DNA from 4 places in the Cupriavidus sp. UBA2010 genome. Region 3 is predicted to be linked to each of the others. Evidence: predicted binding sites of a transcription regulator. Region 3 holds the regulator's gene; each other region holds the start of a gene.
The links. The regulator FNR, encoded in region 3, switches genes on or off when oxygen is low (the NO sensors DNR and NnrR bind a similar motif). The targets are predictions, from matches to a motif close to TTGATNNNNATCAA.

Region 1 (7,991 bases), on a different contig from region 3:
GGTGCGCCACTGCTACACCCTGATCCCGTCCCATCTGGAAAAACTGATCGACGATCCGTACCGGTCGCTGGCCGGCTACGTGCGCGATGCCGGTGGGTATCAGAAGACGCCTACGGCCTTCGCCGAGTTCGTCTGGGCCGATTTCTTTCGTCGCCACATCGCCGTCGAGGACCTGAAGGCCGACTTCCAGGCCGCCGTCAAATGCGCGAAGGTGCTGGCCGCCAGCAAATGGGCGTCGGGCCTGCCGGGGTTCCAGTCGAAGTAACCTGCGACTTGCGCTTGCCGCTGCTGTTTGGTATTTGTCGGGCGTCCAGGCGTTGCATTCCGTTTCGGGATGACGCGGACATCGACAACAAGGAAGAAAAAGCATGTCAGGCCCGCACGTAGAAGCTTCCGAGCGCGAAGCGCTCTACCGCATCATGGCGTTGCGGCGCGATTGCCGTCATTTCACGCCCGGGCCGTTGCTTGGCGATGAGCAGTTGGAACGGCTGCTGGATGCTGCGCACCAGGCGCCCTCAGTGGGCCTGATGCAGCCGTGGCGTTTCATGCGCCTGAGCACACCATCCTGGCGCGAACGCCTGATTCCATTCGTGGAGGCCGAGCGACAGGCCACGGCGCAGGCCCTGGGGGAACGGGCCGCGGAATTCCTGCGGATCAAGGTGGAGGGTATTCGCGATTGCGCTGAACTGCTGGCTGTGGTGCTGGCGCCGGATGACGGTACTGTATTCGGACGGCGCAGCATGCCGCGTGAGATGGCGTGGGCGTCCGCCGCGTGCGCCGTGCAGAATCTCTGGCTGGCGGCTCGCGCCGAAAACCTGGGGCTGGGCTGGGTCTCGATGTTCGACCCCGAAGCGCTGGCACGCGAACTTCAGCTTCCCGAAGGCGCCACGCCGTTCGGGCTGCTGTGCCTGGGGCCCGTGCCGGCATTCTATGAAAAGCCGATGCTCGAGCAGATTGGCTGGCGGCAGCGCCGCCCGCTGCAGGAAATGTTGTGGGCATCCCCGGACCTGCCGCCTGCCTCTGGTTCTGGTGGCGGGGAGCAGGTCGGAGGCGACTGACAGCGGGAGGCGACCGCTTGCGGCATGGCGTGGCTACCGCAAAGGCTCCCGACCGTGAGAACGTCGCGGACATCGATGTTGCTGACGCTACGTCTGGCCGGGTTGCCTTGTTCCCCGATACCTTCAACCCACCGAGCGCGGCCGGGGCACGACCATTGAGTCGCAGGGCAGGCAGTCGAGCAGTTTTGCGGCAGTGCTGCCCAGCAACGCGCCAGTCAGGGCATCGCGACCCTGCGCGCCCATCACCACCAGGTCGACATCGTGCTGGCGGACGTGCTGGGTCAGGTGCAATTCCAACCCACCACGCACGATCAGCGGTGTGACGCGCGTTCCTGCGGGCAAGGCGGTGGCGGCGATAAACGCGTCGTACTGCGCTCGCTCCTGCGCTTGCGCGGAGGCAGGCTGCGGTTGCGTGTCGGTCAGCCCCGCGAAAGGCGGCAGGTAGGCATGAAAAACCGTCAGTTCGCATCCCGGAAAAAGCTGCGCCGCCGTCAGCAGCGCATTGCGCGAGGCTTCGGAGAAGTCGGTGGCCACAACAATCCGGCGGTAGGGCGCGTGCGGGCGATTCCGCACTATCAGCAACGGCTGCGCGAGCGTGCGCGCCAGGCGCTCGACGCTAGAGCCGAGCAGGAACCGGCCAAGCAGCTCATACCGCGCAACGCCGGTGACCACCAGGCCGACGCCGGAAACGGTTGCCATGTTGCGGATCGTCTCCGAGATATCCCGGGACTTCATGATTCGCACCTCGGCACGTACGGGGAGTCCGGCCAGGTCACGATCGATCTGTCGGCGGGCGATATGCAGGGCATCGCCGTCACCGCCGGTATCGGCAGCCCAGGCCAGTGCCTGGTCCGGGTGCGCGGCGGGGTCGAGCACATGGGCCACGATCAGTTCGGCCTTCCATGCCTGGGCCAGTCCCGCTGCACGGTCCAGGGCGCGATCGCAGCGTGGGCTCAGGTCGGTGGCCAGCATCAGGCTTGCGGGCGGGGAGGTGGCGGGGAGAGTCGTCATGGGCATCTCGCTAATCGTTCAATGGCAGGTTCAATCGGCAGCCAGACGCTTACCAGCCGGTTTGCGTCGGATCAGGATCTTTTCGAGTTCGGCGACGCAGAACACCAGCAGGCCGGCGCCGATCACCTTGCACCACTCCAGCGCGGACAGGTCGGTGGAATCAAACACTGCCTGCATCAGTGGCAGGTGCGTGTAGGCTAGCTGCAGCGGCACGCAGGCGGCAATGGCCAGCAGCACATACGGGTTGCCGAACAGCCCCTCGCGGTTGAGCACGGTCTTCAGGATATGCCGACTGTTGAGCAAGTAGAACATCTCGGCGGCCACCACTGCGTTGACAGCCATCGTGCGCGCGGTTTCCAGGCTGGTGCCGTCGGATAGCTCCCACAGGAACAGACTGAGCGCCCCCGCCATCATCAGGATGGATACCATCGTTACGCGCCAGACAAAGAAGCCCGACAGCAGCGTTTCTCCAACCGGGCGCGGTGGCTTCGCCATGATGCCGGCCTCGGCGGGCTCGAAGGCGAGCGCCAGTCCCAGCGTGCTGGACGTGACCATGTTGATCCAGAGTACCTGGGCAGGGGTGACGGGCAATGGCAGGTCGAACAGGATCGCGGCGATCACGATCAGCGCCTCGCCGCCGTTCGTCGGCAACATGAAGAGGATGAACTTCTTCAGGTTGTCGTAGACCGCGCGACCCTCGCGCACCGCGTGGGCGATCGACGCGAAGTTGTCGTCGGCGAGCACCACGTCGGAAGCCTCCTTGGCCGCCTCGGTGCCCTTGAGCCCCATCGCGACGCCAACGTCGGCCCGCTTGAGCGCGGGCGCGTCGTTGACGCCGTCTCCGGTCATCGACACGACCTGGCCACCGTCCTGAAGCGCGCTGACCAGGCGCAGCTTGTGCTCTGGGCTGGCGCGCGCGAATACGTCCACTTCCATCGCCACCCGGCGCAGTGCGGCATCGTCCATCAATGCCACCTCGCTGCCGGTCAAGGCGGGCTTGCCGACGCCGATCGCCAGTTGCGCGCCGATCGCGCGTGCCGTTTCGACGTGGTCGCCGGTAATCATCTTGACCCGGATGCCAGCGTGGTGGCACTCGTTGACGGCACGGATGGCTTCCTCGCGCGGGGGATCGATGATGCCGACCAGCGCCAGCATCGTGTAGCCGGTTTCTACATCCGTGAACGCGAGCTTGTCGCCCGCGGGCGCCGCGCGCTTGCAGGCCAGGGCGAGCAGGCGAAGGCCCTGCGCTGCGGTGTCGGTCGCCATGCGGCGCCAGTAGTCCACGTCCAGCCGGTGCTCCCCATCGAGATTCCACTGCCGCGCGCACATGTCGAGGATGCGCTCGGGCGCACCCTTTACCAGGATCCACGGCGCATGATTGGCATCGTGGTGGTAGGTGGCCATGAAGCGGTGCTCGGATTCGAAGGGGATGGAATCGAGCCGATGCCAGCCGGATTCCGGATTCTGCTGCTCCACGCCCGCCTTGGCGCCAGCCACCAGCAATGCACCTTCGGTCGGGTCGCCCTCGACATGCCACATGCCGTCGTCATTGCGCATGTTGGCGTCGTTGCAGAGTACGCCGGCGCGCAAGGCCATGGCCAACGGCGCGCAACTCATGGGATCGACGACGTGCCCGTCGATGCTGAAGTCTCCCACCGGCGAATAACCGACGCCCCCGACATCGAATACATGGCCCGCGCAGACCATGCGCTGCACGGTCATCTCGTTGCGCGTCAGTGTGCCGGTCTTGTCGGAGCAGATCACTGTCACCGATCCCAGCGTCTCCACCGCCGGCAGGCGCCGCACGATGGCATGGCGCCGGGCCATGCGCTGCACGCCGAGCGCAAGCGTGACGGTCATGATCGCCGGTAGCCCTTCGGGGATGGCGGAGGCTGCCAGCGCCACGGCCATCATGAACATGTCTGCTGCGGAGTGGCCACGCCAGAGGATGCCAGCCACGAACACCACGGTGGAGAGCAACAGGATGGCTACCGCCAGACCGCGTCCGAAACGATCGATCTGCCGTACCAACGGTGTCGACAGGCTTTCGATGCTGCTGAGCATCTCATTGATCCTGCCCAGTTCCGTGGTGCTACCCGTTGCGACCACGATGCCGGTCGCCTGGCCGTAGACCACCAGCGTGCCGGAGTACGCCATGTCGAAGCGATCGCCCAGCGGCGCGTCTTCCGCTACGGGCGCGACATTCTTTTCCACGGGCAGCGATTCGCCGGTGAGCGCGGCCTCCTCGACCCGCAGTTCTTTGACCGAGGTCAGGCGCAGATCGGCGGGCACCCGGTCCCCCGAAGCCAGCGCGACCACATCGCCCGGCACGAGATCCGCAGCGGCGATTTCGTGCCGCTGGCCATCGCGAATCACGAATGCAAGCGGGGCGAGCATGGCGCGGATGGCATCGATGGCGGCTTCGGCCTTGCCTTCCTGGATGAACCCGATGACGGCATTGATCACGACCGCCACGAGCAGCACGGCCGCATCGACCCAGTGACCGAGAATCGCCGAGACGATCGACGAGCCGAGAATGATGTAGAGGAGGATGTTGTGGAACTGCAGCAGCAGCCGCATCAGCGGGCCGCGGCGCTTGGGTGGCGCGAGACGGTTGGGACCGTACTCGTCCAGTCGACGGGAGGCTTCGGCTGCGCTCAGACCGGCTGCGCTGGTCTGCAGGGCCTGCCCGACCTGTGTGTCGGTGAGCGTGTGCCAGATGGGTGGCGATTGGTTTTCGGTGTCGTGGCTGGCAGGAGGACCAGTCATGTGGAGTCGGGGCCTTTTTCTGCAACCGGGCGGGCCGGTTTCGCGTTTCGATCGGAGGCGCGCATCGCCTGGTCAAGCCGCAGGCATCTTCTGGGGAGCCTGCGACACGGCGACGGCCTGACGGAGAAAGGGCGTATCAGATACTAGCTTGCTTCGATCACGCCCCGATGACAACACCTTGGAAGGCACTGCACATCTCTATTTCAACATCGCTTGGCGCTTGAGGGGGATGATCTCCATCAAAGTGATTAAGACACTCCTTGGCAAGTTGGGGCAGAGCAGTGCCACCGTTCAGCGGGGCATTCGGAGCTGTCAATCCGCCAGGGGCGCGCGACACCTGCAGGCTTGGCGCGAGTCGGTGAGCCTCATCCGGGATGATCAAGCGGCAGCGTCGCAAGGTATGTACTTGCCGAAACGACAAGAATCACCAGCCATGATCGGCTGGTCGAGAGGGCGGGTAGGGCGTCGACGTTGTCGATAGGCGTTCGATGGGCCCAGTGTCGTGATCCGTGAAGGACGGCGAATACCGTCGGTCATCGACAGACAACAAAAAACCCGGAAAGCTCGTCAGCGATCCGGGTTCACGGCAACGTTAGGCGTTGCAAGCCACAAATTTTGGTGGGTGGTACAGGGATTGAACCTGTGACCCCTGCCGTGTGAAGGCAGTGCTCTACCGCTGAGCTAACCACCCATGCTGCTTCGTCATCGTTGCTGCTGATGTCGTGCAGTGGAGAAACGAGATTATGCCGATGGGCCGGTATCTTGTAAAGCCCTTTTTCGAATTTTCTTCGAAATCCCTCGGGAGGCGCCGGGCCCTACTGAGTGGCGGCTTCGGCAGGGGAGGCATCCTGCCAGACCGTCTTGCCGCCACTTGCCTTGTCGAGTTCCTTGAGCACACCCATGTGCGCCGAGATTTCTTCCTCGGAGGCCAATAGCACGGGCAGCGTCATGGCGGACAGGTCGGCGGTGCTACGCGTCTCGCCATCCGTGGCGGCGCCGTCGAGCATGTCGATGACCAGTGAGTTCTGGCCGCGCGTCATCGCCAGGTAGACCTCGGCGAGCAGTTCGGCATCGAGCAGTGCGCCGTGCAGCGTGCGATGGGAGTTGCTGACGCCCAGTCGGTCGCACAGCGCATCCAGCGAGTTGCGCTTGCCCGGGAACATCTGGCGGGCTTCACGCAGCGTATCGATCACGCTGCTGGCGTGCTGGCGGAACGGCGGCAGGTCCAGGCGCTGGAATTCCATATCCAGGAAGCCAAGGTCGAAGGGCGCGTTGTGGATGATCAGTTCGGCGTCCTGCACGAAGTCACGGACCTCGTTGACGATCTCGGCGAACTTGGGTTTGTCGGCCAGGAAATCGAGCGTGATCCCGTGCACGGCGATGGCATCCTCATGGATGTCGCGCTCTGGATTAACGTAGAAGTGGAGGTGGCGGCCTGTCAGGCGGCGATTCACCAGTTCCACACAGCCGATTTCGATCAGGCGGTCGCCTGTTGCGTGATTGAGGCCGGTGGTTTCGGTATCGAGGACGATTTGTCGCATGGGCAGGATTGTAAACGACGGCTCAGGTATTGATCGATGCCACCCCCCGATTGGCCAGCGCATCCGCGCGCTCGTTGCCGGGGTGCCCGTTGTGACCACGCACCCAGTGCCACGTGATCTGATGAGGTTTCTGGGCTTCATCCAGTACCTGCCAGAGGTCGGCGTTCTTGACCGGCTTCTTGTCCGCTGTCTTCCAGCCGCGCGCCTTCCAGCCGTGAATCCACTCGCTGATGCCTTTCTGCACGTACTGCGAGTCCGTATAGATATTGACGATGCATGGGCGCTTGAGCGCGCGCAGCGCCTCGATGACCGCCATCAGCTCCATGCGGTTGTTGGTGGTGGGGCTTTCGCCGCCGAACAGTTCTTTCTCGTGGCCGCCGGCGACGAGCACGGCGCCCCAGCCGCCGGGGCCGGGATTGCCCTTGCAGGCTCCGTCGGAGTAAATCGTGACTTCTTGCATGGATATAAGGTGATGGTCCTAGCTGTCTTGGCCGGGGGTCTTGCCGTGCGTGCCCGTGGGCGTGGCAACCGGAGCCGCTACTGGCTTCAGCGCCGACTTGGGTGTTTTCCAGGCCGGGCCCACCAGGCGGATATTCTTGACGCGCTTGACCGCCGAGATCATATAGACCGCGCCGAAGATCGGCCACCAGCGGTCGCCGGCCTTCTCCATGAATGCCGCGCGCTGCAGCCAGCGTTCCGTGCGATAGGGCGGGCAGTAGCAGCCGAAGCGGCCCCGGATGATCTCGAACCCGAGCAGCTTGAGCCAGTCCTTGATTCGCACGAACCCGATGGTTTGGGCGTCACTTGGCAGGAAGGGCATGGCGCCAAGGCGGTTCAGGCCCTGCCGCGCGCCCCACAGGCTCATCGGGTTGAAGCATGTCACCACCACGCGCCCTTCGGGCATCAGCACGCGCGAGACTTCGCGCAGCACTTCGTGCGGGTCTTCCGAGAATTCGAGGACGTGCGGTAGCGTGACGAGGTCGATGCTCTGCGTGTCGAAGGGCAGTTCGTCGAACCGGCACAGCAGTTGCCGCGCATCGGGATGGGTCTCCCTTGGCCCGTGCGGGCCCGCGCGGCCGTCCAGCGCCAGCGCCGAGAACGGCATCCGGTTCTCGCGCAACGTGTCGATGGCGGGCAGGCCGAACTGCACCGCGTGATAGCCAAAAATGTCCGCTACCGTCCGGTCATACTGCTGGCCTTCCCACTCGAGCACGTACTGCCCGGGTGGCGAGGCTAGCCATTCTTCCCAATCTATAATCGGTCGGTTGGACATAGAGGAGCACGCATGTTGAAAGTGGAGCCGATTCCCGCCTTTCAGGACAACTATATCTGGGCAATCCACGACGGGCATAGCGCGGCCGTGGTGGACCCAGGCGAGGCCGCACCGGTCGAGCAGTTTCTGGCGCAACGCGGGCTGGCACTGGGCGCTATTGTAATCACCCATCACCATGGGGATCACCAGGGTGGTGTATCAGACCTCCTCGCGCGTCATCCGAGTGGGCCGAACGGCGAGCCACTGCCGGTGATCGGCCCGCAGGGCGAGCGAATCGCCCACCGGACGCAGGCCGTGCGCGAAGGCGACACGGTCACGCTGCGTCATCCGGCAGTGACG
Region 2 (7,991 bases), on a different contig from region 3:
GGGAACGCTGCCTATGCCGATTACATCGTCCACCGACAAGTACGCCCAGCTGCTCGCGCGTTGCGAGGGGCTGCCCCCCATCCCCACCGCCGTAGCGCATCCGTGCGACCAGTCATCGCTCGATGGCGCACTGGAAGCGGCACGGCTTGGCCTGATTACTCCACTGCTGGTTGGCCCGGAGTGGCGCATCCGGCAAGTGGCGGAGGAGCACGGCCTGCCCCTCGGCGATACGCCGATCATCGATACAGCTCACAGCCATGCTTCGGCCGAAGCCGCCGTGGAAGCCGTGCGCTCGGGCCGCGCCGAACTGCTAATGAAGGGCAGCCTTCATACCGATGAGTTGCTGCACGCCGTGACGCGCAGCACCAGCGGTTTGCGCACGGAACGGCGCCTTTCGCATGTCTTCGCGATGGACGTGCCGACCTATCACAAGCCGCTGTTCATCACGGACGCCGCGGTCAACATCTTCCCCACGCTGAATGAGAAGGCCGACATCGTGCGCAACGCGATCGACCTCGTGCGCATTCTCGGCGTCGAGCGCCCCAAGGTGGCGATTCTCTCGGCCGTGGAAACGGTGACGGACAAGATCCCGTCGACGATCGACGCCGCCGCGCTGTGCATGATGAGCCTGCGCGGGCAGATCGAAGGCGGCCTGCTCGATGGCCCGCTGGCGTTCGACAACGCCATCAGCAAGGCCGCGGCCGAAACCAAGGGCATCCACTCCGAAGTGGCCGGCGACCCCGATATCCTGCTCGTGCCGGACCTCGAAGCCGGCAACATGCTCGCCAAGCAGCTCACGTTCCTGGCCGGTGCGGAAGCGGCTGGCATCGTACTTGGCGCGCGCGTGCCGATCATCCTGACCAGCCGCGCCGACAGCGTGCGCGCGCGCATTGGTAGTTGCGCGATCGCCGTGCTCATCGCCCATGCACGCCGTGTTGCCACCGAGGCAGCCGTCAAGGTCTGAAGCCACTTAAGGAGATTCGCCGCGTGACCACTGCTCACCCTGTCATCCTCGTCGTCAACGCCGGCTCATCGAGCGTCAAGATTTCCATCTTCTCCGTGCCGGAGGCTGCCCACGAGGACGTCGAAGTCCTGCCCGCGCAGCTTGCGCACGGCCAGATCGAAGGTATCGGCGTGGCGCCGCATATCGAGGGGCGCCTGGCCGATGGCACCGTCGTCGCCGACGAGCGCTTTCCCGTGGAGCAGGTGCCCGATCACGATGCGGCGTTCCGCCTGATCCAGGCCAGGCTGCAGGAAGGCCTGCGCGATACGCCACCGGTAGCAATCGGCCATCGCGTGGTGCATGGCGGGATGGACTTTGCCGACGCCGTGCGCATCGACGACAACGTGATCGCCAGGCTCGATGCGCTGGTACCACTTGCGCCGCTGCACCAGCCGCACAACCTGACGGCGATCCGCGCGGTGCGGGCCGCCGCGCCCGGCCTGTTGCAGGTAGCGTGCTTCGACACCGCGTTCCACGCCGGGCACGATCCGATGGCCCAGTTGATGGCGCTGCCCTACAAGTACTACGAGCAGGGCATCCGGCGTTTCGGCTTTCATGGGCTGTCCTACGCGTATATCGCGCGCCGGCTCAAGCAGGTGGCGCCCGACCTGGCCGAGGGCCGCGTGATCGTTGCCCACTTCGGTAACGGCGCGAGCCTGTGCGCGATGCGCGGCGGCAAGAGCGTGGAATCGACCATGGGCCTCACGGCGCTGGACGGCATGCCGATGGGCACGCGCTGCGGCACGATCGACCCCGGTGCGGTGCTGTGGCTGGCGGCGCAAGGGATGACGCCCGACGCAATCCAGACGATGCTCTATGGGCAATCGGGCCTGAAGGGTATCTCCGGCGTCAGCAGCGACATGCGCGCGCTGCTGGCCAGCGATACGCCGCGCGCGAAGCTGGCCGTGGACTTCTACGCCTATCGCGCCGCACAGGAAATCGGCAAGCTCGCCGTCACGCTGGGTGGCCTGGATGGACTGGTCTTCACGGCTGGTATCGGCGCCAACTCGCCGGACGTGCGCGCACGCGTCTGCGCGCACCTCACCGATCTCTTCGGCATCTCGCTGGATGCCGCGGCCAATGGCGACAACTGCCAACGCATCAGCAGCGACACAAGCCGCGTGCCGGTGCTGGCGCTGCAGACGGACGAGGAAGGCATGATCGCTCTCTCGACCGCGAAGATCCTGCTAAACGGCGGCTAATCTTCGAGGTAGTGCCCGCGTAGTTGCCCCACATCGATGCGCAGGTCATCGGCAAGAAATTGCTCCACACTGCCGTAGGCCTGCGCAATCGCATCCATCGATGCTTCCAGGTACTCGGGCCGCACTTCGAGCAACGGCGTGATGACGTCCGCGTCGACCCCGATCGGGGCCACGCGCGCCAGCACATCTTCGTTGAGGCGACGATTCCAGTGATTGGATTCGAGGTAATTGGCGACGATCTCGTCCTGCGACACGCCAAGCGCCGATAGCAACAGCAACGACGCAAAGCCTGTGCGGTCCTTGCCTGCGGTGCAGTGATAGAACAGCGTGCGGCCGGCCTCGGCATGGCGCAGGAACGCGCCGAACGCCTCGCGGTAGCGCACCGGAAAATCGCGGTACACATCGAGCATGAAGTCGCGCATCTGCGTGGGCGTGCTTGCACGCAGGCGCGGCACCAGCACATCCATCGCCATGCTGCCCTCCAGCACCGGCACCGCGAGCCAGTGAAAGCGCTCGCCGAAAGCGGCCTCGGCAGGCGACTTCTCGCCCGGAGACCGGAAATCGACGACGATATCCAGATCGAGCGAATGCAGGCGATCGAGATCGGCGGCCGAGGCCAGCGCGGGATTCGCGCTGCGATAGAGCTTGCCCGACCTGACGCGACGGCCGGACAAACCGGCCAGTCCGCCAAGGTCACGCGCATTGGGGATCGTTTCCAGCCCCAAGGAAGGGCGTGCGTCGTGATTCATATTGTTGGTCATTTCACATCCGCGTGCCGTCATGCACGCCTTCCAAAAACGTTCAACATCGACTTCAATTATTTCAGATCGCCGCATCGAAGGACAGGTGCCACGTACGGCTTCATGCTTCCGTGCCGCTCATACGCCCATCCACGCGCAATCACACTCACTCGATCCGCACAAGGCCCCATTGCCGGCATCGAAGCCTGACATCGCAGTGAGTTGATATCCAGCAATTGCGCCGTCATCGGCACCTTGGCACATCGGCCTTGGCTTCACATAATGAGCCCATGTCGGCCGCGGCGATCCTGCGATACGACGCGACCGACAGGCTGATCCAACATGGGGATTCCACGATGCCTGAATCACAAGTACCTCCTGCCGCCCCCGGCGCCCCCACCGCCGCGACGGCCATCCCGGCCGCGCCCAAGCTCAACATCCACTGGGGTCTATATGCCGCCGTGATCGTGCTGATCGCGGTGCTCCTGATTCCGATGCCGGCCGACCTGCCTGTGGCCGGTCAGCGCATGCTGGCCATCCTGGCATTCGCGGTCGTGGTGTGGATTACCGAAGCGGTGACCTACGAGACCAGCGCCATCATGATCACGTCGCTGATGGCAGGCCTGATCGGCTTCTCGCCGATGGTCAATGACCCCAACACGCTATACGGCACGTCGCGCGCACTCGGCATGGCCCTGGCGGGCTTCTCGAACACCGCGCTGGCCCTCGTCGCCGCCGCGCTGTTCATCTCGGCGGCCATGACCGTGACCGGACTGGACCGGCGCATCGCGCTGGTCACCTTGTCGGCCATCGGCACCAGTACCCGGCGCATCCTGATCGGCACGATCGCCGTCACGATCCTGCTCAGCCTGGTGGTGCCGAGCGCCACCGCGCGCAGCGCATGTACCGTGCCGATCATGATGGGCGTAATCGCCGCATTCGGCGTCGACAAGAAGTCGAACATCGCAGCCGGCATCATGATCATGGTCGCCCAGGCCACCAGCGTCTGGAACGTCGGTATCCAGACCGCCGCCGCACAGAACCTGCTGACCGCGGGCTTCATGGACAAGCTGCTCGGCGAACGCGTGACCTGGCTGCAATGGCTGATTGCCGGCGCCCCCTGGGCCATCGCGATGTCGATCGTGCTGTACTTCCTCGTGCGCTGGCTGCTACCGCCTGAAACCGACGCGATTGCGGGCGGCAAGGAAGCCGTGCAGCGTGAGCTGGCCGCGCTGGGTCCGATGACCGGCCCACAGAAGCGCCTGGCTGCCGTCGCCATCGGCCTGCTGCTGTTCTGGGCCACCGAGGGCAAGCTGCACAAGTTCGATACGGCGTCGATCACGTTCGTCGGCCTGGTAATCCTGATGTTGCCGCGCATCGGCGTGATGGACTGGAAGACGATGCAGCAACGTACGCCCTGGGGCACGCTGATCGTGTTCGGCGTCGGTATCAGTCTGGGCACCGCGCTGTTGACAACGCAGGCCGGTCAATGGCTCGGCAAGTTCGTCGTCACGCATTCCGGCCTGGCCAATCACGGCACGCTGCTGGTCTTTGCCGTGCTGGCGGCATTCCTGATCCTGATCCACCTCGGCTTTGCCAGCGCCACGGCGCTGACCTCCGCGATGCTGCCGATCCTGATCTCGGTACTGCAAACCATACCCGGTGACATGAACAAGGTCGGCATGACGATGCTGCTCGGCTTCACGGTCAGCTTCGGCTTCATCCTTCCCATCAACGCGCCGCAGAACATGGTCTGCCTGGGGACCGATACCTTCAACGGGCGACAGTTCGCACGCATCGGCATCCCGACCACGATCATTGGGTATCTGCTAATGCTGCTGTTCGCGTCGACGTACTGGCGCTGGCTTGGCTGGATCTGACCGGAAAACATGCAATCTCGCCGCTGACACAAGCGCCCCCAAACCTTCGCCCCCAACGATGATGAAAATTACCCTAGACAGCGCGCGGCAGTTCGCGCGCAGTATCCTGGCGGCGCAGGGTGTGCCCGCCGATATCGCCGATGACGTGGCCGAGCACCTGGTGGAAGCCGATCGCAGCGGCTACGTCAGCCACGGCCTGTCGATCCTGCCGAACTACCGCCGTGCCATCGAGAGTGGCAACGTGAATCCCACCGGCCGCGCCGCGTGCGTGCTCGACCGCGACATGCTGATGGTGTTCGACGGTAACGGCGGCTTTGGCCAGCACGTCGGCAAGACCGTGATGACGCGTGCCATCGAACGTGTGCGCCAGCATGGTCACTGCATCGTGACACTGCGCAAATCACACCACCTTGGCCGTATGGGCCACTATGGCGAGATGGTGGCCCATGCGGGCTTCGTGCTGTTGAGCTTCACCAACGTGATCAACCGCCCGCCCGTGGTCGCGCCCTTCGGCGGCCGCGTGCCACGGCTCACCACTAATCCGCTTTGCTTTGCCGGGCCGATGCCGAACGGGCGACCGCCGCTGGTCGTCGATATCGCCACCAGCGCCATCGCCATCAACAAGGCACGCGTGCTGGCGGAGAAAGGCGAGCCCGCGCCGGAGAACAGCATCATCGACGCCGAAGGCAACCCGACTACCGATGCGGGGGTCATGTTCGATGATCAACCGGGATCGCTGCTGCCGTTTGGCGCCCACAAGGGCTACGGTCTCGGCGTGGTGGCGGAACTGCTGGCTGGGGTGTTGTCCGGCGGTGGCACGATCCAGCCGGACAACCCGCGCGGCGGCGTGGCCACGAACAACCTGTTCGCGGTGCTGCTGAATCCCGAGCTCGATCTCGGCATCAACTGGGAACGGGACGAGGTAGAGGCCTTCGTGCGCTACTTGCACGACACGCCGCCTGCGCCGGGCTTCGACCAGGTGCAGTATCCGGGCGAGTACGAGGCCATGCATCGCGCCGCCGCGGCAACGCATCTGGAGATCAATCCGAAGATCTGGAGCCATCTGGCAGCGTTGGCGGGGGATCTGGGGGTGGATATGCCGGCGGCGTAGGCCGTTGAAGCACGCTTCGCACGGACCGGAGACAGGAGAGCATCAGAGATTTCCCAGACGCGATAGCCGCCAATGGCACAATACGCGCCATGCAACGTCTCTGGTCCGCCCTCGTCAAATTCGTTCTGCTCGCCACCATCGGTGGCGCCCTGCTGCTGGCCTTCGTCATCGTGATGGCGAATCGGCAATTGCCGTCCCTCGACGCGCTGACGGCATTTCGCGATTCGCCCGGCTACGTGAAGATCGCGGATTTCCCGCACAACTTGCCCGAGGCCGTGGTCGCCATCGAAGACGACCGCTTCTACCTGCATGACGGCGTGGACTATGTGGGCGCGATGCGCGCCGGCATCGCCAATCTCTCCGACGACCTCTCGCAAGGCGCGTCGACGATCACGATGCAGGTGGCGCGTAACTTCTATCTGTCGCGCCAGAAGACCTACACGCGCAAGCTCTACGAAATCCTGCTGGCGTACCGGATCGAAAACGCACTGAGCAAGGATGAAATCCTGGAGATCTACCTGAACAAGATCTACCTTGGCCAGGGCGCGTATGGCTTCGGTGAGGCTGCCGAGACCTACTTCGGCAAACCGGTCGACCGGCTCACGCTGGCCGAATGCGCGATGCTGGCCGGGCTGCCCAAGGCGCCATCCGCCAACAACCCGGTGGTCAATCCGCGCCGCGCTCGCCAGCGCCAAGCCTACATCCTGCTGCGGATGCTGGAACTGGGCCGCATCACGCGCGCCCAGTACGATGCCGCACTGCTAGAACCACTGCGGCTGAAATAGGCTCGCGCGTCACGCGGCCGCCTGCGCCACCGCCACCTTGTCGCGATGACGCGCCACGGCAGCCTGCACGATCGGATCGAGCCCTTCCCCGCCCGTCGTGTCGATATGGGCCAGCAGCGCGCGCCGCATGCGTGGCTCCCAGAACCGCTTCAGATGGCTGGCGATATCACCCAGCGCTTCATCTCGATCTGGCATCGCTCCGAAGAACGTGCCGATCTGATTGGCCATCTTGACCAGATTGTCGATATGCATGAAAGACCCTACGCAAGCTTGAGTCGTTGGGGGTGAGAGTAGGCGACCAGGCTGCCGCCGCGCACGAAACCGGCCAGCGTGACACCCGCCGATTCGGCCAGACGCGCAGCCAGCCCCGTTGATCCGGACACCGCCGCCAGGATGCCCGCGCCAATCGAGGCCGTCTTGAGCACCATCTCGTAGCTGGCGCGGCTGGTGACGATCACGGCGCCACGACTCACGTCCTCGCCGCCCTGCGCCAGCGCGCCGGCGAGTTTGTCGAGCGCGTTGTGGCGGCCCACGTCCTCGCGCACCAGCGATACGTCGCCATCTGCCCGCAACCACGCTGCCGCGTGTGTGGCCCCGGTATCGCGCAGCAGCGCCTGCCGCTTGTGCAGCGCGGCGAAGGCATCATCGAACACCACGGGATCGAACACCGCGGCGCTTTGCACCTTCCGCGGCGCGCGCATGACCTCCTCGAGCGATTCCGTGCCGCAGAGACCGCAACCGGTACGTCCCGCCAGCGCCCTGCGCCGGCTCTTGAGCGCGACGAACGCGGCGCTGGCGATCTCCAGCTTCACCGTCACGCCATTCTCGGCGGCTTCCACCTCGATGCCGTAGATGTCGCGCGCGCTGTCGACCACGCCCTCGGTCAGGCTGAAGCCGATCGCGAAATCCTCCAGGTCCGCCGGCGTGGCCAGCATCACCGCATGGGAGATGCCGTTGTACTCGAACGCCACCGGCACTTCCTCGGCCAGATGATCGATCTCGGCGGAGGCGGCGCCCTGCCGCCAGCGCGTGACCGCACGCGTGTGCTGCACTGGCAATACTCCAGCTTCACCCAGGCCGTTCTCGTCAGGCATGTCTCGCTTCATCGCCGTGCTCCCTGGTTCATCGCGTCGGTGCGGGCTCGCCGGCCGCGCGCAGGTGTGCCAGCTGTTCCTCGTTGAAGGCATGGTAGTTGCGCTGCCACGTGGAGGGCTGCGCCACCGGCATCACCTGCACGGCCGTCACCTTGTACTCCGGGCAATTGGTGGCC
Region 3 (7,991 bases):
GCATCGCTGGCCTGGTGCAGATCGTGCCGCTGTTCTTCCAGCACTCGACGACCGAGCCCGATCCGGGCATCACACCGTACTCGCCGCTGCGCCTGATGGGGCGCGACATCTACATCCGCGAGGGTTGCGTTGGTTGCCACTCGCAGCAGGTGCGTACCCTGCAGGCGGAGACTGAGCGTTATGGCCATTTCTCCACGGCGGGCGAGTCGGTGTATGACCACCCGTTCCTGTGGGGCTCGAAGCGTACCGGTCCAGATCTCGCGCGTGTTGGCGGCCGTTACTCGGACGACTGGCAGCGGATCCACCTGCGCAATCCGCGTGATGTGGTTCCCGAGTCGGTGATGCCTTCGTACCCGTGGCTGGAAAAGACGCAGTTGCCCACCAACGACATCCAGGCACGCATGCACGCGCTGAAGCGTCTGGGTGTGCCGTACAAGGACGAAGAGATTGCTCGTGCGCCTGAAGAGCTGGCAGGCAAGACGGAAGAAGATGCGCTGGTGGCGTATCTGCAGGGGCTGGGCCTGAATCGCCGCAACGTGCGCGTTGACTCGGCGGCGGCTCCGGCGCCGGCGAAGGAGTGATGCCATGGCGATCGTGACCGCAATTGCAACCGTCGTGTCGATGCTGACGTTCATTGGCATCTGCTGGTGGGCATGGTCGGGCGGCCGCCAGGCCGCCAATCAGGAATCGGCGATGTTGCCGTTTGCCCTGCCTGACGAAACCACAACTACAAGCCGGAACCCACAGCCATGAGCGATTTCATTTCCGATTTCTGGAGTTATTACATCGCGGCCATCGCGCTCATCGGGATCGTCTGGTGTGTCTGGCTGCTGTTTTCCCAACGCAAGATGCCGAAAGGTGTCAGCACCACTGATGACACCGGTCATGTCTGGGATGGTGACCTGCGCGAACTGAACAACCCGCTGCCACGTTGGTGGATGTGGATGTTCCTGCTGGCCTGCATCTTCGGTCTTGGTTACCTGGCGCTGTATCCGGGCCTGGGATCGTACGCCGGTATGCTCAAGTTCTCGACGCAGGGCGAGCTTGCCGCTCACCGCGAGGCCGCCGAGAAAACGCAGCACCAGATCTACGCCAAGTATCTGAGCATGGATATCAAGCAGGTGGCGGCGGATCCTGACGCACGCGAGATCGGCCAGCGGTTGTTCCTGAACTACTGCGCGCAGTGCCACGGTTCGGATGCGCGTGGCAGCCGAGGCTTCCCCAACCTGACCGACAACGATTGGCTCTACGGTGGCGAGCCGGAGACGATCCAGCAGACGATCACCAAGGGCCGCAATGGCGTGATGCCATCGTTTGCCAGCACGATCGATGCGAAGCAGGCCGGCGATACTGCCCAGTACGTGCGTTCGCTGTCTGGTCTGTCGTCAGATCCGATTCGCGCATCGCGTGGCGAAAGCACGTTCAAGTCGACCTGCGCGGCCTGCCATGGCGCCAACGGCAAGGGCAACCAGGCACTCGGCGCGCCGAACCTGACCGACAACACGTGGTTGTACGGCAGCTCGGAAGCGACGATCGTCGACGCGATCCTGAAGGGACACAACGGTCATATGCCGGCGCACGAGGAGATTCTGACGCCTGAGCGCATCCGCATGCTGACCGCATATGTGTGGGGTCTCTCAAATACGGGAGGCGCTGCAAAATGACTAACTGCCCCGGGGCCGGGCGGCGTGCCGCCCACCGGGGCGTGAGGGCAACACGATGAGCGCGCCCCTTAACGCCCCCGATCACTCGGACGATCACGCCTCGAACGATCCGTCTGCAAGCCAGTCGGCGAGCGATCGTAACGGCAACACTTGGCGTCCCGCGCCGCCCCCCAAGGGGGCCGAGACCACCGAGGAAGCGCTGTACGAGGTCCGCCGCAAGATCTATCCGCGCTCGACTTCTGGCGCGTTTTCGAGCTGGCGCGTGTGGCTGGTCATCCTGACGCAGTTGATTTACTACGGAACGCCCTGGCTGCAGTGGAATGATCGCCAGGCCGTGCTGTTCGATCTCGGCGCGCGCAAGTTCTACATCTTCGGTCTCGTGCTGTGGCCGCAGGATGTGATCTATCTCGCTGTGCTGCTGGTCATTTCTGCGCTATCGCTATTTCTGTTCACCGCCATCGCGGGACGCCTGTTCTGCGGCTATGCCTGTCCTCAGACGGTCTACACAGAGATATTCATGTGGATCGAGCGACATGTCGAAGGGGATCGCATCGCGCGGATCCGACTCGACGGCGATCCCTGGAGCCTGCGCAAGCTGCGAATCAAGGCGACCAAGCATGTGCTCTGGGTGCTGATCGCACTGTGGACGGGCTTCACGTTTATCGGGTATTTCGCACCGATTCGGGAACTTGGTAGCGAGGTCCTGCATTTCACGCTAGGACCCTGGCAGAGCTTCTGGATGCTGTTCTACGCATTTGCGACCTGGGGCAACGCCGGATTCATGCGCGAGCAGGTGTGCAAGTACATGTGCCCCTATGCGCGTTTCCAGAGCGTGATGGTCGACCGCGATACCTATGTCGTGACCTATGACGTGGGTCGTGGGGAGCCGCGTGGTAGCCGTTCCCGCAAGACCGATCGCCATGCGGCTGGTATTGGCGATTGCGTGAATTGCAGTATCTGCGTGCAGGTGTGTCCGACCGGTATCGATATTCGTGATGGCCTCCAGTACGAGTGCATCGGTTGTGGCGCCTGTATCGACGCGTGCAATCTCGTCATGGACAAGATGGAGTACCCGCGCGGCCTGATCCGATACACGTCGGAAAACGCCATGCGCAAGTCCCTGACGACATCCGACGCGCGCAAACGGCTGCTGCGACCACGCACGATCATCTATACGCTGATCTGGCTGGTTCTGGCGGCGGGCTTCGTCGCATCGCTGGCAATGCGGTCGCCGATCAAGGTCGACATCATTCGGGATCGCGGCGCGCTGGGCCGGGAAGTGGAGGGCCGCTGGATCGAGAACGTCTATCGGCTCCAGGTGATCAACACCACGGAAGCGCCGATGCGGATTCGCGTGCAGGCTGAGGGCGACGATCTGACTGGACTGACGGTCGAGTATGACAAGTCCGCCGAGGCCATGCAGCCAACGTCCAACCGGTTGTTGCCGATTCGCATTCGCGTGCCGATCGACGATGCCAAGGAAGGCACGCACAAGATCAACGTAACCGTGACGGCGGAGGGCGAGGACGGCCGAGACGCGCATATCAGGCAATCCACGAGTTTCATTGTTCCCCGCAATCTGTGATGCTGAGGGTGAAATGGCAGCAAACAAGGAGAGCGCAATGACATCCCAACAGTCCAAGCCCTGGTACAGGGAACCGTGGCCGTGGCTTTTGATGAGCGGTCCGTTGCTCGCAATTATTGGCTGCGGCGTGACCATCTGGCTTGCCAACACGCATCCGGATTTGCCGGTTTCCGGCGTGGAGCGTCATGGCCTGGTCGTGGAGAAAACGGGGGCGGAGCATGTAGCGTCGCCGGCTGCGAGGCGCCCATGAGACTCCGCTGGCTGATGTGGGTACTTTGGCCGGCGTTTCTGATGGGCGGAGCGGCCACCGCCACCGTGTTTTCGGTCGTTGATCCGGGCGATCTCACGTTCTTCGGGCACCAGGTGGAAGCGTCTCGTGAGGCGGTCTACACGATTGGCTTCCTGGTGGCGTGGTTGTTTTGCGCGTTGTCCAGCGGACTGACGCTATACACCATGCCAACCAAGCTCGAGGAGACCGACGAACTCGAGTAATGGCTCGAGTGCTGGCAGAAAGCAAAACGGCCGCACCGGGAGATCAGCTCCCGATGCGGCCGTTTTCCTGGCCACGATGCCCGTTAGCAGTTTCGGCTATAGACCTGCCTGATGCCTTCCATGTCCACGAGTTTCACGTGTCGTTGGCGAATCTGGATCAGGCCGGCTTCGGCGAATCGCGAGAAGAGCCGACTCACGGTTTCGAGCTTGAGGCCAAGGTAGCTGCCGATTTCTTCGCGGCTCATCCGCAGCACGAACTCGCTCGACGAGTAGCCGCGCATCGACAGGCGCTCCGACATGTTGACGAGAAATGCTGCCAGGCGCTCTTCGGCACGCATCGAGCCAAGAGTGATCAGCATGATCTGGTCTTGCGAGATTTCCTTGCTCATCAGCCTCAGGAACTGCTGCTGGAGAGAAGGCAACGTGCCGGACAGCGATTGCAGGTCATCGAATCGCACGACGCAGACCTCTGTGTCCTCGAGCGCGGTGGCGTCGGACGCATGCTGCATCTCGCTGAGGCCGTCGAGCCCGACGACCTCACCGGGCAAATGGAAGCCGGTGATTTGCGTGCGTCCGTCCTCCATGGTCACGTGGGTCTTCAATGTGCCAAAGCGGATCGCATAGACTGCGGTAAGTGGTTCGCCCATGCGATAGAGCGTTTCGCCCTTGTGAACACGAACGCGTTCCTGTACGAGCGTGTCCATCTTTGCGAGGTCCTGTTGCGACATGCCCACGGGAAGGCAAAGCTGGCCCATGGCGCAAGTGGAGCAACGCGGAGACATCTCGGTGACGGGAATGGAGGTAAGCAATTGATGGTGCTCGCATGAATGCGCTTGCGATGGAGGCGCGATGCAGGCATTTTACAGCGTGATGTGACGCAGAAGCGAGGAACAGTTGCCATTTGGTGTGCTTTTCAGTGTCTTTACACTTGCGTTGCTTGGTGGCGTGCATTGCGCCGCCATGTGCGGAGGAATTGCCATTGCCGTCGAGCAACGGCAATCCGGGGGGGCTGTTGCGGTCGTTAGCCTCGTGCATCGCTCGCGATTTCACTGGTGGCTGGAACTGCTGGTCATGCACGCCGGGCGTCTCACGACCTATGTGCTGCTTGGGGCGCTGATGGGAGCGGTGGGTGCGACAGTCTGGAAGCAGGACTACCTTCCAGTGCAGCGCTGGCTCTATGGCGCGGGCAGCCTGTTACTGGTTCTGACCGGGGTGTGGTTGTTGCGGGGCCGCGTCATGCGTGCAGCATGGCTCGAACGGCTGGCGGCGCGGGCTGCCTCGTATGTCGTCCGGGGCGTCGCGTCGCTGGGCATGCAGATGCCGCTTCGCTTGCGTCGGCACGCGCCCATCATGCGGCGCTATGGGATGGGGTTGGCCTGGGGGCTGGTGCCCTGTGGTATGGTGTATGGCGCACTTGCGCTGGCCTTGTTGGCTGGAAATGCGCCATCTGGGGCACTTGTCATGGCGGCCTTTGGCATTGGGACGCTGCCCAACCTGCTGGTGATCTCGGGTTTGTCGGGCTACCTGCGGCAACTGTCGCGCCGCCCCGGCGTTCGAGTGGGCGCCGCGCTTGTTGTGATCGGTTTTGGGGCGCTGGGTGTCGCACGCGCCGTCTGGCTGCCCGATACGCTGGCCAATCACGGCTTCTGCGTCGTGTTCTAGACTTTTTTGCTGGTTGCAGGGCGGGGCTGGAATGCCATACAATCGCGAAAACCACGGTATCGCGCTCCGATGCGCTCGTGGCGTCGCCGGGGCTGCATTCCCGATCTGGGATGTGTGCCCAGGGGGTCTGGGCAGGTCTGGCTTGCCGGGATCGTCCCCACAGTTCATCCGGTTCACAAGATCTGGTTCCAAAGTCCGATGGGGCTGTGTGGAGAGGTGGCGCTGGTGCCAGGCGAAGTTGCCTGGGCCGATATCGATTGTTTCTTGCCGCCTTGGCGATCTGATTGTCCAGGTGAATGTCCACCCCAAAAGGGAGAGGGTGCGACGCAAGAGGTCCGTTGACTGGCGTAGTCTGTCAGCCCCGGACGATCTCCTGCCGGAACGACCCGGCAATTCGATGCAAAGAAAATGAGGTGCACGGCTCCGCTGCGAAAAGCTGCGAGTTGGCTGCGCGATGAGATGGCGGTGGCTCAGGCCTCGCTGTATCTGCAATCTCCAGTGCTTCAGGATTCGTCCAGAAGCAGGTGCAAAGACAGGCTGCACACAATCACATGAATACCCAAGAGGCGAAGATCGTCCTCGAGACCGCGCTGATCTGTGCGCAGGAGCCATTGCGCGTTGGTGATCTGCGACGGTTGTTCGCCGACGACGTCGGTGCCGACACCATCCGGGTTCTGCTCGAAGAGCTGCGCAACGACTGGCAGCAGCGCGGGGTGGAGCTCGTGGCCCTGGCCAGCGGCTGGCGGTTCCAGAGCCGCCCCGAGATGCGCGAGTTTCTTGATCGGCTCAACCCGGAGAAGCCGCCGAAGTACTCGCGTGCCGTGATGGAAACGCTAGCGATCATCGCGTATCGCCAGCCGGTGACGCGCGGTGACATCGAAGAGATCCGGGGCGTAACGGTCAGCACGGAGGTGGTCAAGAAGCTTGAGGACCGGGACTGGATCGAAGTCATCGGTCACCGGGACGTGCCTGGTCGCCCCGCGTTGTATGCAACGACCAAGGCATTCCTGGATGATCTTGGTCTGCGCTCGCTGGATGAGTTGCCGCCGCTCGAGGATGCCCAGGCCCAGGCTCAGGCGGCTCTGCTGGATCAGCAGGCCATCGATTTCGAAGCGGTCGCGACGGCGAATCCGCCTGCTGGTGACGAGGAGGCCTTTTCGGAGGCCACCGTAGAAGTGGCTGAGACGGGTGAGCCGGCAGTTGAGCAGTTGTCGGTCGAGCCGCAATCCGAAGATCTGTCCGGTGGCGCGAGCGATGCCGCCGGCAATGAAAACGAACAGAACGACAGCGTCGCGCAGTTGCCCGAGGGTGATGGGCAAGACGATGACGCGCCGGTGGCTCTGGCCAACGGATTCCATGTGGACACAGAGTCTTCCTCGCAGGAAGACGCCGCAGTTCCGGCCCCCGACGGTGATATGCCGCTGGCGACCGAGGACGACGACGAGCGCGTGTCCAACTGAACAACATGCAACATCGATAGTGAATACTTTGTCTGATTCCGCTGAGCAAGACGTCCGCCAGCCGGACGTGCCGGGCGACACCGGCGCTGCCCCCGAGGGTAACGGCGCCGAAGGCGCGCCCCGCCGCAAGGGGCTGCGCCGCGGCCTGCGCAATCTAGTGGCTTCCCGTCGCCAGTCGGCGCAGGACCGCGATGGCCGGGAAACGGGGCGCGACGATGCCGAGCCCTCGTCGTCTGGCGAAGGCGGCGATGCTTCGCCGGCCGCTGCCCCCGCGCGTGGCCGCGGGCGTCGCAAGCCGGCGCCGGCCGCCGATACGCAAGCAGTTGCCGGTGCCGAGGAGGCAGGTGGCGACGCGCAGCCGCGATCGGATCAGTCCGCGCAAGGGGCTCGCAAGCGCCGTCAGCAGCCGCAACGCAAGGCTGCGCTGGTAGATGGCGACAACAAGCCAGCCTCGCAACAGCCGGGTCGCCGTAACAAGGGCGGTCAGCGCAAGGGTCAACAGCCTGGTGGCAAGCCGGGTGCTGACAGGGGCGACCAGCGTGTCGAGCAGCGCCAGGGCGACAAGCCCGGTCGGCAAGCCGGCAAGGGCGGCGCGAAGCCTGCTGCCGGTGGCGAGGATCTGTTCCGCTTCGTGATTTCCGAGCAGTTCGATCAGGAAGACACGATCGTGCCGCGCACCAAGGCCAAGCCGGTGCGCGAACTGTCCGCTGACGACGACGCGCCCAAGCTGCACAAAGTCCTGGCGGAGGGTGGACTTGGCTCGCGCCGCGAGATGGAAGAGCTGATCCTGCAGGGGCGTGTGTCGGTCAATGGTCTGCCTGCCCACATCGGCCAGCGTATTCTGCCGACCGACCAGGTCCGCGTGAACGGCAAGCTGATTCACCGCAAGGTGACGACCAAGCCTCCACGCGTGCTGCTCTATCACAAGCCTTCCGGCGAGATCGTCAGCCAGTCGGATCCGGAAGGCCGTCCGACCGTTTTCGATAGCCTGCCGCGCATCAAGAACGGCAAGTGGGTCGCGGTCGGCCGCCTCGACTTCAATACCGAAGGGCTGTTGATTTTCACCACGTCGGGCGATATCGCGAACCGTTTCATGCACCCGCGCTATGGCGTGGAGCGCGAATACGC
Region 4 (7,991 bases), on a different contig from region 3:
ACCGGTACTGGCGTTCGTGAGCAAGGCGGTGCCGCGTGCGCGCCGGACGGCGTCGATCTGCACGGGGGCGTTCATCCTGGCGGAAGCCGGTCTGCTCGATGGCCGACGCGCGACCACGCACTGGGCCTTCGCGCGCGACATGCAACGGCTCCATCCGGACATCAAGGTGGAGGACGATCGCATCTACATCGTCGATGGCGCGATCTGGACGTCGGCGGGCATGACGGCCGGCCTGGATCTGGCGCTTGCGATGGTCGAGAAGGATCTGGGCGCGGATATCGCGCGGTCGGTCGCCCACAAGCTGGTGATGCACCAGCGGCGCTCGGGCGGACAGTCGCAGCACTCGGAGCTACTGGATATGGCGCCGAAATCCGACCGTATCCAGAATGCGCTGGATTACGCGCGCAAGAATCTGAGCCAGGCACTGACGGTGGAGGAACTGGCGGAGACGGTGCATCTGAGCCCACGCCAGTTCAGCCGCGTATTCACCGCGGAGACCGGGCAGTCGCCGGCCAAGGCGATCGAGAATCTGAGATTGGAAGCGGCGCGACTCATGATCGAACAGAGTCGCCACCCGCTGGAAGTCGTGGCGCGGGAAGCCGGCTTTCGAGACCGGCGCCATATGCGCGAGGCATTCCTGCGGGGGTTCGGCGTGCCGCCGCAGGCGGTGCGGCGGGAGGCCCGTGAGTAGCGGGCGCCGGTGTCAGCGGCTCAGATGGCCGCGAGCGCCTCGATATCGAACAGTTCGATGCGCTTGCCATCCACGCGGATCAGGCCTTCGCGCTGGAACCGGGAGAACGTGCGGCTAACCGTTTCGAGCTTGATGCCGAGGTAGCTGCCGATTTCCTCGCGGGTCATGCGCAGCGTGAAGTCGCGCGAAGCATAGCCGCGTTCCTGCAGGCGGCACGACACGTTGATCAGGAATGCCGCGACACGCTGTTCCGAAGTCATGCCCGACAGCAGGATCATCTGCTTGGACTCGCGCAGGATCTCGCGGCTCAGCATCCGATGGAAATGTTGTTGCACGCTCTTGACGTCGCGGCACAGTCCTTCGAGCGGTGAGAACGGCAGCACGCAGACTGCACTGTCTTCGAGCGCGATCGCGTCGCAGTCATACTCGCCTTCGCCAATCGCGCCAAGGCCGACCGTTTCTCCCGGCAGGAAGAAACCGGTCACGTGCTCATGGCCGCCGGCGTGGGAGGCCACGGTCTTCAGCGATCCCGAGCGGACGGTGTAGAGGTTCTGGAACTTGTCGCCGGAGCGGTACAGGTATTCGCCACGATGCACCATGCGCCAGTGGCTGACCACGGCTTCCAGTTGCGGAAGCTCCTCCGGTTCGAGAGACGATGCGATGCAGAGGCGGCGCAGGCCGCAATCCATGCAGCGCGCCTGGAAATGCCGCGCCGTGCCCGGCGCGTGCGCATGTCCGGTGCATTCCCCATCCATTCCTGCTTCGACGCTCGACCCCTCTACCACTTCATACATGATGCTCTCCCCTGGGGTCGTCAGGCGTTCACCGCCAAATCAAGGTTCTTTGATCTGAATAACTCCCCATCTGCGCGGAAGTATGCCTTGTGATCGGAAAGGCTGAAATCAGCGTCGGCTGATACCTGTGTCAGGGTCTGGAGTGCGCTTGTCAGGTTAACCTGACGGGCCGGACATTACCTACGTGCAGCACAGGTGCTCCCGATAGCCGAGGCAAGGTAGCTCGCCTTCGACTGACTCCTCCTTCAGGAGGTTGATTGCCGCGGCTTCTACCGACAATGTTTGGTTTCCCGGCTGTCATGTATTTGACTTGAGGCAAGCGCGGAGCACCTTTGACGATTAAAGTGCACAAGACGGTATCCATTCTTGCCGCCCGATCGCCCCCTTGCCTGGAGCCCCCATGGATTTCAAGACCATTCTCGTCGATCTTGCCGCTGATCCGGCGCGCGATGCGCGTCTGGATGCCGCGCTGACGTTGGCGTCGCTGTTCACCGCCCGCGTCATCGGACTGACCGCTACTGGCACCTTGCTGGATCCATTCCGGAGCGCCGGTGAGGAGACCGCGCGTTATCAGCAGATGCGCGCCGACATGCTGCGCAACCTGAAACAGGCCGATGCCGCCGCGCTCGATGCGGCAGTGGCGCGACGTGGGCGGGGCATCGAGATTTCACACGTGGTGGTCGAGCAGGAGGCGGGCTGGGCGTTGACCTCGCGCGGTGTCAGCAGCGATCTGATTTTGCCGGCGCCACCGTCGCTGGCGCACGATACGCCGGCGCTGATGGCCACTTCCGCCGAGTATGTGCTGTTGAACTCTGGCCGCCCGATTCTGGTAATACCCCCCGACGTCAGCCTGGTGCCGGGCGGCACCGTCGTGGTGGCCTGGGACGGCCGGCGCGAAGCTGCGCGCGCCATGAGGGATGCGTTGCCGCTACTGGCTTTGGCATCGCGTGTGATCCTGCAGGTGGTGCTCAGCGGCGCGGGGCCGAACGAGCATGGCGCGGCCGAGGCCGTGCGCTGGCTGGCCGATCACGGCGTCAGCGCTTCGCTGCGTATCGACGAGGGCGCATCGCCAGCCGACAGCCTGATGCGCGTGACGCGCAACGAGGCAGCCGATCTGCTGGTGAGCGGCGGCTACGGCCACTCACGGCTCGGCGAACTCGTCATGGGCGGAACCACGCGCACGCTGCTGCGCAACGCACCGGTGCCACTGCTGATGTCGCATTGAAGCGCGTGATACGTGCTGTTCTGCCATCGTTTCAAAGCCAGTGAACGGCTACGGCAATACTGACAACACCGCTGCTGACGCCGCCCACACCAACACCAACACCAACACCAACACCAACACCAACACCAACATCACAGACCATGCACATCCAGTTCCTTGGGGCAACGGACACCGTGACCGGTTCGCGCTTTCTGCTAGACACCGGAGAAGCGCGGGTTCTGATCGACTGCGGACTGTTTCAGGGCTACAAGGCCCTGCGGCTGCGTAACTGGGATCGCTTTCCGATCAGCCCGGGCAGTCTCGATGCCGTGGTGCTGACACACGCGCATATCGACCACAGCGGCTATCTGCCCTTGTTGGTGAAGCGCGGTTACAAGGGGCGCGTGCACTGCACGACGGGAACCGCGGAGCTTTGCGGCCTGCTGCTGCCGGACAGCGCCCATCTGGCGGAAGAAGACGCCAACTATGCCAATCGCAAGGGGTATTCGCGTCATCAACCGGCGCTGCCGCTCTATACCGTGGCGGATGCCATGCATGCGCTGGAGCATCTGAAGCCCGCGCCTTATAGCAAGCGGGTGACAATCGCACGCGGTGTGGAAGCGGAGTTTCATCGCGCGGGCCATATTCTTGGCTCGTCCAGCGTGACGATCCATGCCAAGGGCCGGCGCATCCTGTTCTCCGGCGACCTCGGCCCGCAAGATGACATGCTGATGCGGCCGCCGGAGCCACCCACCGCGGCGGATTACCTTATAGTGGAATCGACTTACGGTGACCGCCTGCATCCGGAAGGCGATCCCATCGAGCTGCTGGCCGATATCATTCGCAAGACCGTTGCCCGGGGCGGCAGCGTGATCATTCCCGTCTTTGCGGTTGGGCGTGCCCAGTTGCTGCTGTATTGCCTCTACCGGCTGCGCCAGCGACGGCGCTTTCCCGATGTGCCCATCTACCTGAACAGCCCGATGGCCATCGAAGCCACGCGGATTCTCTCCGAGCACTCGGACGAACTGCGGATCGACCCCGAAACGTGCGCGGCTGCCTGTTCGGTGGCGATTCCAACCCGAAGCATGGAGGAGTCGATCCGCATCAACCGGGTGGATCAGCCGAAGATCATCCTGGCTGGTAGCGGAATGCTGACGGGCGGGCGCGTGGTGCATCACCTCGAATCGTTCGGGCAGGACCCACGCAGCACTTTCCTGCTGGTGGGGTTCCAGGCGGCCGGAACGCGGGGTGCGACGCTGGCGTCCGGCCAGCGCACGTTGCGGATGCACGGGCGCGAAGTCGAACTGCGTGCTTCAGTCGAACAGATTCGCCATTTCTCGGCACATGCCGATGCGGATGGGCTGATGGACTGGATGAGTGCCATCGGGACGCCGCCACGGCAGACGTTCATCGTGCACGGCGAGCCCAGTGCCGCCGATGCGCTGCGCCAGCGCATCGAGCATTCGCTGCATTGGGATGTCACGATGCCCGAGTACCGGGGTATCTATACGCTCGACTAAGCGTTCGACTAAGCGTTCGACCGGGCGACCGAGCAAGGCGTGCCGGCGCGGCTAGTAGGAAAAGAGGGTGGGAATCGTGGCGTGACGAAGCACGGTGTCCGTCACGCCACCCAGCAATTCCTCGCGCAGCAGCCCCCGGCCATACGCGCCACAAACCAGCAGGTCGGCGCGGCGCTGGCCGGCGATGGCAAGCAGTGACTCGCCGATATCGGCCGATCGTTCCAGCACCATCTCGACCATGCTCGCGTGCACGCCATGCCGAGCCAGCCAGTTTGCCGCGTAGGCGGGCGGGGAGAGTTCGGCCTTGCGGCGCGCGTACGGAGGAATGCAGGACACCACGTCGACCTGGGTGGCGCGCTTGAGCAACGGCAGCGCGTCATGCAGCGCGCGCGCGGATTCGCGGGTGCCGTTCCAGGCCACCACGATCGAGCCATAGGGGAAGGTGGAAGCGTCCGGCAGCGGCCCTTGAGGAATGACCAGCACCGGGCGGCCACTCGAAAGAATGGCCGTCTCGACGAAGTGCCGGGCTACGTCGCTGTCGGCGTTCAGTCGGTCGGGCTGGCCGACGATCAGCAGGTCGGCCAGCCGGCCTTCGCACTGGATGGCGTCGGTGGGCGCGCCCTCGCCGACGCGCCAGTCGACGGCAAACGTCGCGGCTTCGGTGGCGATGTCGAAGGCTTCCCGGGCGGCTTCACATGCGGCGCCAAGATCCGGCGCGTATGCCTGGCGCTCGCGGCGGCCGTCCGCGGTGCGATAGACCCACGCTGGCTCGTCCGCGCTCAGCGAAAGCAGGCCGATCAGCGTGGCGTTGAACGATCCGGCCAGCGCCACGGCATGACAGAGCCGGGCCTCCACTGATTGCGAGGCATCGACGTGGACCATGATCGCCGAGATGTCCATATGGTCTCCTGAAAAAGCAAGGCGCTTCGGCGCCATTTGGGTCTCAAATGTATGCGTGATGTGCCGCGTATGGTTGCGACAGATCAAGAGCGCCTGATTCGGTGGACTCGGGTCATCTTGCGATACATCAACCATGGAGCCTTGGCACGTCCTATGCTGGGTCAGTGAGGGCACGTGGCCCGGACTGAGGAGACCGATATGTATGAACGCATCCTGGTTGCCGTGGATGGCAGCCCGTCTTCCGACCTGGCCATTGCGCAGGCAGCCGGGCTGGCCAAGGGCCTGGGCGCGGAGGTGAAGGTCCTGTTCGTAGTGGACGAGGGCGAAGTGTTCCTTGAGGCAGGTTTCGTCAATCCGCAGGACATCCTGAATGGACTGACGGACTTTGGCAGGAAGGCCCTTGCAGCCGCCGCTCACCGTCTCCAGGACGCTGGCGTGCGGTTTCAGACCGAACTGGCAGAGAAGTCAGCGGTGCCGGGTGACATCGCTGGCGCGATCGTCGGCTATGCCGACCGCTGGCCAGCCGATGTGATCGTGATGGGTACACGCGGCCGACGCGGTGTGCGCCGCATGATCATGGGTAGCGTCTCTGAAGGTGTGGTGGCCAAGACCAGCAAGCCGGTGCTGCTGATTCGCGGCGAGTCGGCCTGAACGACGGGGCTGTGGCCGGGGGCCACGACGTTATAGCTTGTCTTCGTCGCCGAACAGCCTCGCCTCGATCGCATAGCGGACCAGTGCGGCGTCGCTGCGAAGCTGGAGCTTTTCCATCAGGCGCATCTTGTAGGTGCTGACCGTCTTGGCGCTGACGCACAGCGCGGCGGCGATCTGCGTCAGCGACTCGCCATCGACGATGCGCCGGAATACCTCGAGTTCACGATCCGACAGGCCTTCGTGCGGCGCATCGGGCTTTTCCTGCAGGCCCAGCGCCAGCTTTTCGGCCATGGCGGGGCTGACGTAGGTGCCGCCCGCGGCCACCTTCCTGAGCGCCTCGACCAGTTCCGTCGCCGCGCTTTCCTTGGTCAGGTAGCCGGCCGCGCCGGCACGGAAGGCGCGGACCACATACTGTTCCTCCGCGTGCATCGTCAGCACGAGGATTCGTAGTGCAGGATGATCGGCCCGCAGTTGCCGGATCAGTTCCAGCCCGTTCCGGCCGGGCATCGACAGGTCCAGCAGGATGACATGCGGGGACAGCTCGCGCACGAGTTGTGGCACCTCGGTACCGCGGGCTGCTTCGCCAACCACCTCGAAGTCGCTGGTGCGTTCGAGGATATGGCGCAATCCGTTGCGCACCACAGTGTGATCGTCTGCAATGATCACGCGAATCATGCCTGGGTCTCCTTGCAATCCGGATGACCCGGAAAAGTGACGACGAGTTCGAAGCCGTCGCCGGGCGAATGTTCGATGGACACCGTGCCACCCAGCAGGCGTGCCCGTTCCCGGATGCCAAGCAGGCCGAACGAGCGGCGCGCGCCATCCTTCGGCTGGCCGTTCCAGCCGCGCCCGTTATCGAGCACGCGCAGCACGTACTGGTCGTGGTCGTGGTCCTGGTTCTGGTGGGTCAGCGTCACCCAGGCCTCGCTGGCGTCCGCATGATGCACGACGTTGTTGAGCGCCTCCTGGACGATCCGGAATACAGCGGTGGCGGCTTGCTCGGTGACGTCGATTTCCTCCGGCGTCCGCGTGCTCACCGAGATCGCGTAGCGCCGGCTGAAATCCTTGGCTAGCCAGTCCAGCGCGGCGGCGAGGCCCAGTTCATCGAGCAACGCCGGGCGCAGATCGGACGAAATCCTGCGCACGGCGGCGATGGTTTCGTCGATGACGGTGTGCATGGCGCTGACCTGTTCGAGCGCGCGCACGGCGCCGCAGTCCGCACGCAAGTCGGTCTCCAGCATCACAAGATCCATTTTCAGCGCGCTCAGACGCTGGCCCAGATCGTCGTGAAGCTCGCGCGCGACGCGCCGGCTTTCGTCCTCGCGCGCAGCCAGGATGCTGTCCGACAGCGCCTGGAGTTCCTCGCGGGACCGCTGCAGCGCTGCCTCGGCACGCACGCGAGCGGTGACGTCGCGCAGCATGACCGTGAAAAGCTTGTGTCCGGCACCATCGGAGGTCTGCGAGATCGACGCTTCGATCGGGAATTCGGTTCCGTCCTGACGCAGGGCGTATAGCGTGAGCTGGCGCCCCATCTGCCGGTCGGAAACACCGGTCACGCCAAAACGCGTGACGTGCGCGGCATGGGCAGTGCGGAAACGGGCAGGGATGAAATCGCCGAGGGGGCGGCCCATGGCCTGTTCCGCCGGCAAGCCGAACAGCGTTTCCGCCATCGGGTTGAACAGCACCACGCGCTGTTCTTCGTCCACCGAGATGATGGCTTCCATCGACGAGCGGATGATTCCCGCCAGCCGGGCTTCGTTTTCGGCGATTCGCCGGTCGCCATTGTCGTCGGTGCCCGTCAAGGCTTCCGGCCCCATTCCCAACTCCTGTCCTGGATTCGTGGTCGGTAGCGGGCGATTTGCTGCTCCAGCCAGAATCTGTATTCGTAATTATGCGATGAAACATGGGAGTGGCGCCACGCATGTGCCCAATATCCATCGAGGCAACGCAAAGCCGGTTTCGTGTCCGGCGTACGCGGAATCCGGGCTCAGGCAGCGTCAAGCGTACGCCATGGGTGAATCAAGAATATGCGCATGCAGCAGGAATGCAGTTTCGGACTAAGTAGAGACCGTTGTCGCCAAATTGGCGCGGCGATTGATTATTGGCGCCTTGGTACCTCAATTTCTTATTTCGGTCCATTAATACGATATCGGAGGATTTTTATCGTGGGAGATATTGTCGCCAATAGCCCCTCGAGGTGATCACGCAATACCGCAGGGCCCACATTCACC

Region 1: the regulator FNR is predicted to act here: its motif matches at 5,068-5,081, upstream of B2246_RS00870 (cation-transporting P-type ATPase).
Region 2: the regulator FNR is predicted to act here: its motif matches at 3,168-3,181, upstream of B2246_RS28405 (DASS family sodium-coupled anion symporter).
Region 4: the regulator FNR is predicted to act here: its motif matches at 1,791-1,804, upstream of B2246_RS12520 (universal stress protein).

Annotation. Positions count from the first base shown of each region.
Region 1 covers NZ_DDCI01000003.1:81,377-89,367, forward strand. Annotated here, with positions in the region: gene B2246_RS00855 (ParB-like protein) at 1-265, shown strand, start outside; gene bluB (5,6-dimethylbenzimidazole synthase) at 369-1,058, shown strand; gene B2246_RS00865 (universal stress protein) at 1,182-2,069, opposite strand; gene B2246_RS00870 (cation-transporting P-type ATPase) at 2,100-4,838, opposite strand; tRNA gene B2246_RS00875 (tRNA-Val) at 5,455-5,529, opposite strand; gene dnaQ (DNA polymerase III subunit epsilon) at 5,654-6,379, opposite strand; gene rnhA (ribonuclease HI) at 6,402-6,839, opposite strand; gene B2246_RS00890 (class I SAM-dependent methyltransferase) at 6,858-7,652, opposite strand; gene gloB (hydroxyacylglutathione hydrolase) at 7,665-7,991, shown strand, end outside.
Region 2 covers NZ_DDCI01000036.1:245,291-253,281, reverse strand. Annotated here, with positions in the region: gene B2246_RS28420 (phosphate acetyltransferase) at 14-964, shown strand; gene B2246_RS28415 (acetate/propionate family kinase) at 988-2,205, shown strand; gene B2246_RS28410 (tyrosine-protein phosphatase) at 2,202-2,966, opposite strand; gene B2246_RS28405 (DASS family sodium-coupled anion symporter) at 3,302-4,825, shown strand; gene B2246_RS28400 (Ldh family oxidoreductase) at 4,887-5,936, shown strand; gene B2246_RS28395 (transglycosylase domain-containing protein) at 6,026-6,721, shown strand; gene B2246_RS28390 (formate dehydrogenase subunit delta) at 6,731-6,973, opposite strand; gene fdhD (formate dehydrogenase accessory sulfurtransferase FdhD) at 6,982-7,827, opposite strand; gene fdhF (formate dehydrogenase subunit alpha) at 7,844-7,991, opposite strand, start outside.
Region 3 covers NZ_DDCI01000012.1:119,028-127,018, forward strand. Annotated here, with positions in the region: gene ccoO (cytochrome-c oxidase, cbb3-type subunit II) at 1-581, shown strand, start outside; gene B2246_RS07865 (cbb3-type cytochrome oxidase subunit 3) at 586-753, shown strand; gene ccoP (cytochrome-c oxidase, cbb3-type subunit III) at 750-1,664, shown strand; gene ccoG (cytochrome c oxidase accessory protein CcoG) at 1,720-3,249, shown strand; gene B2246_RS07880 (membrane protein) at 3,263-3,499, shown strand; gene B2246_RS07885 (hypothetical protein) at 3,496-3,741, shown strand; gene fnr (fumarate/nitrate reduction transcriptional regulator Fnr) at 3,825-4,550, opposite strand; gene B2246_RS07895 (sulfite exporter TauE/SafE family protein) at 4,636-5,403, shown strand; gene scpB (SMC-Scp complex subunit ScpB) at 5,955-6,863, shown strand; gene rluB (23S rRNA pseudouridine(2605) synthase RluB) at 6,892-7,991, shown strand, end outside.
Region 4 covers NZ_DDCI01000016.1:73,199-81,189, forward strand. Annotated here, with positions in the region: gene B2246_RS12510 (GlxA family transcriptional regulator) at 1-691, shown strand, start outside; gene B2246_RS12515 (helix-turn-helix domain-containing protein) at 712-1,485, opposite strand; gene B2246_RS12520 (universal stress protein) at 1,886-2,710, shown strand; gene B2246_RS12525 (MBL fold metallo-hydrolase RNA specificity domain-containing protein) at 2,851-4,209, shown strand; gene B2246_RS12530 (universal stress protein) at 4,261-5,109, opposite strand; gene B2246_RS12535 (universal stress protein) at 5,308-5,760, shown strand; gene B2246_RS12540 (response regulator) at 5,791-6,435, opposite strand; gene B2246_RS12545 (sensor histidine kinase) at 6,432-7,577, opposite strand.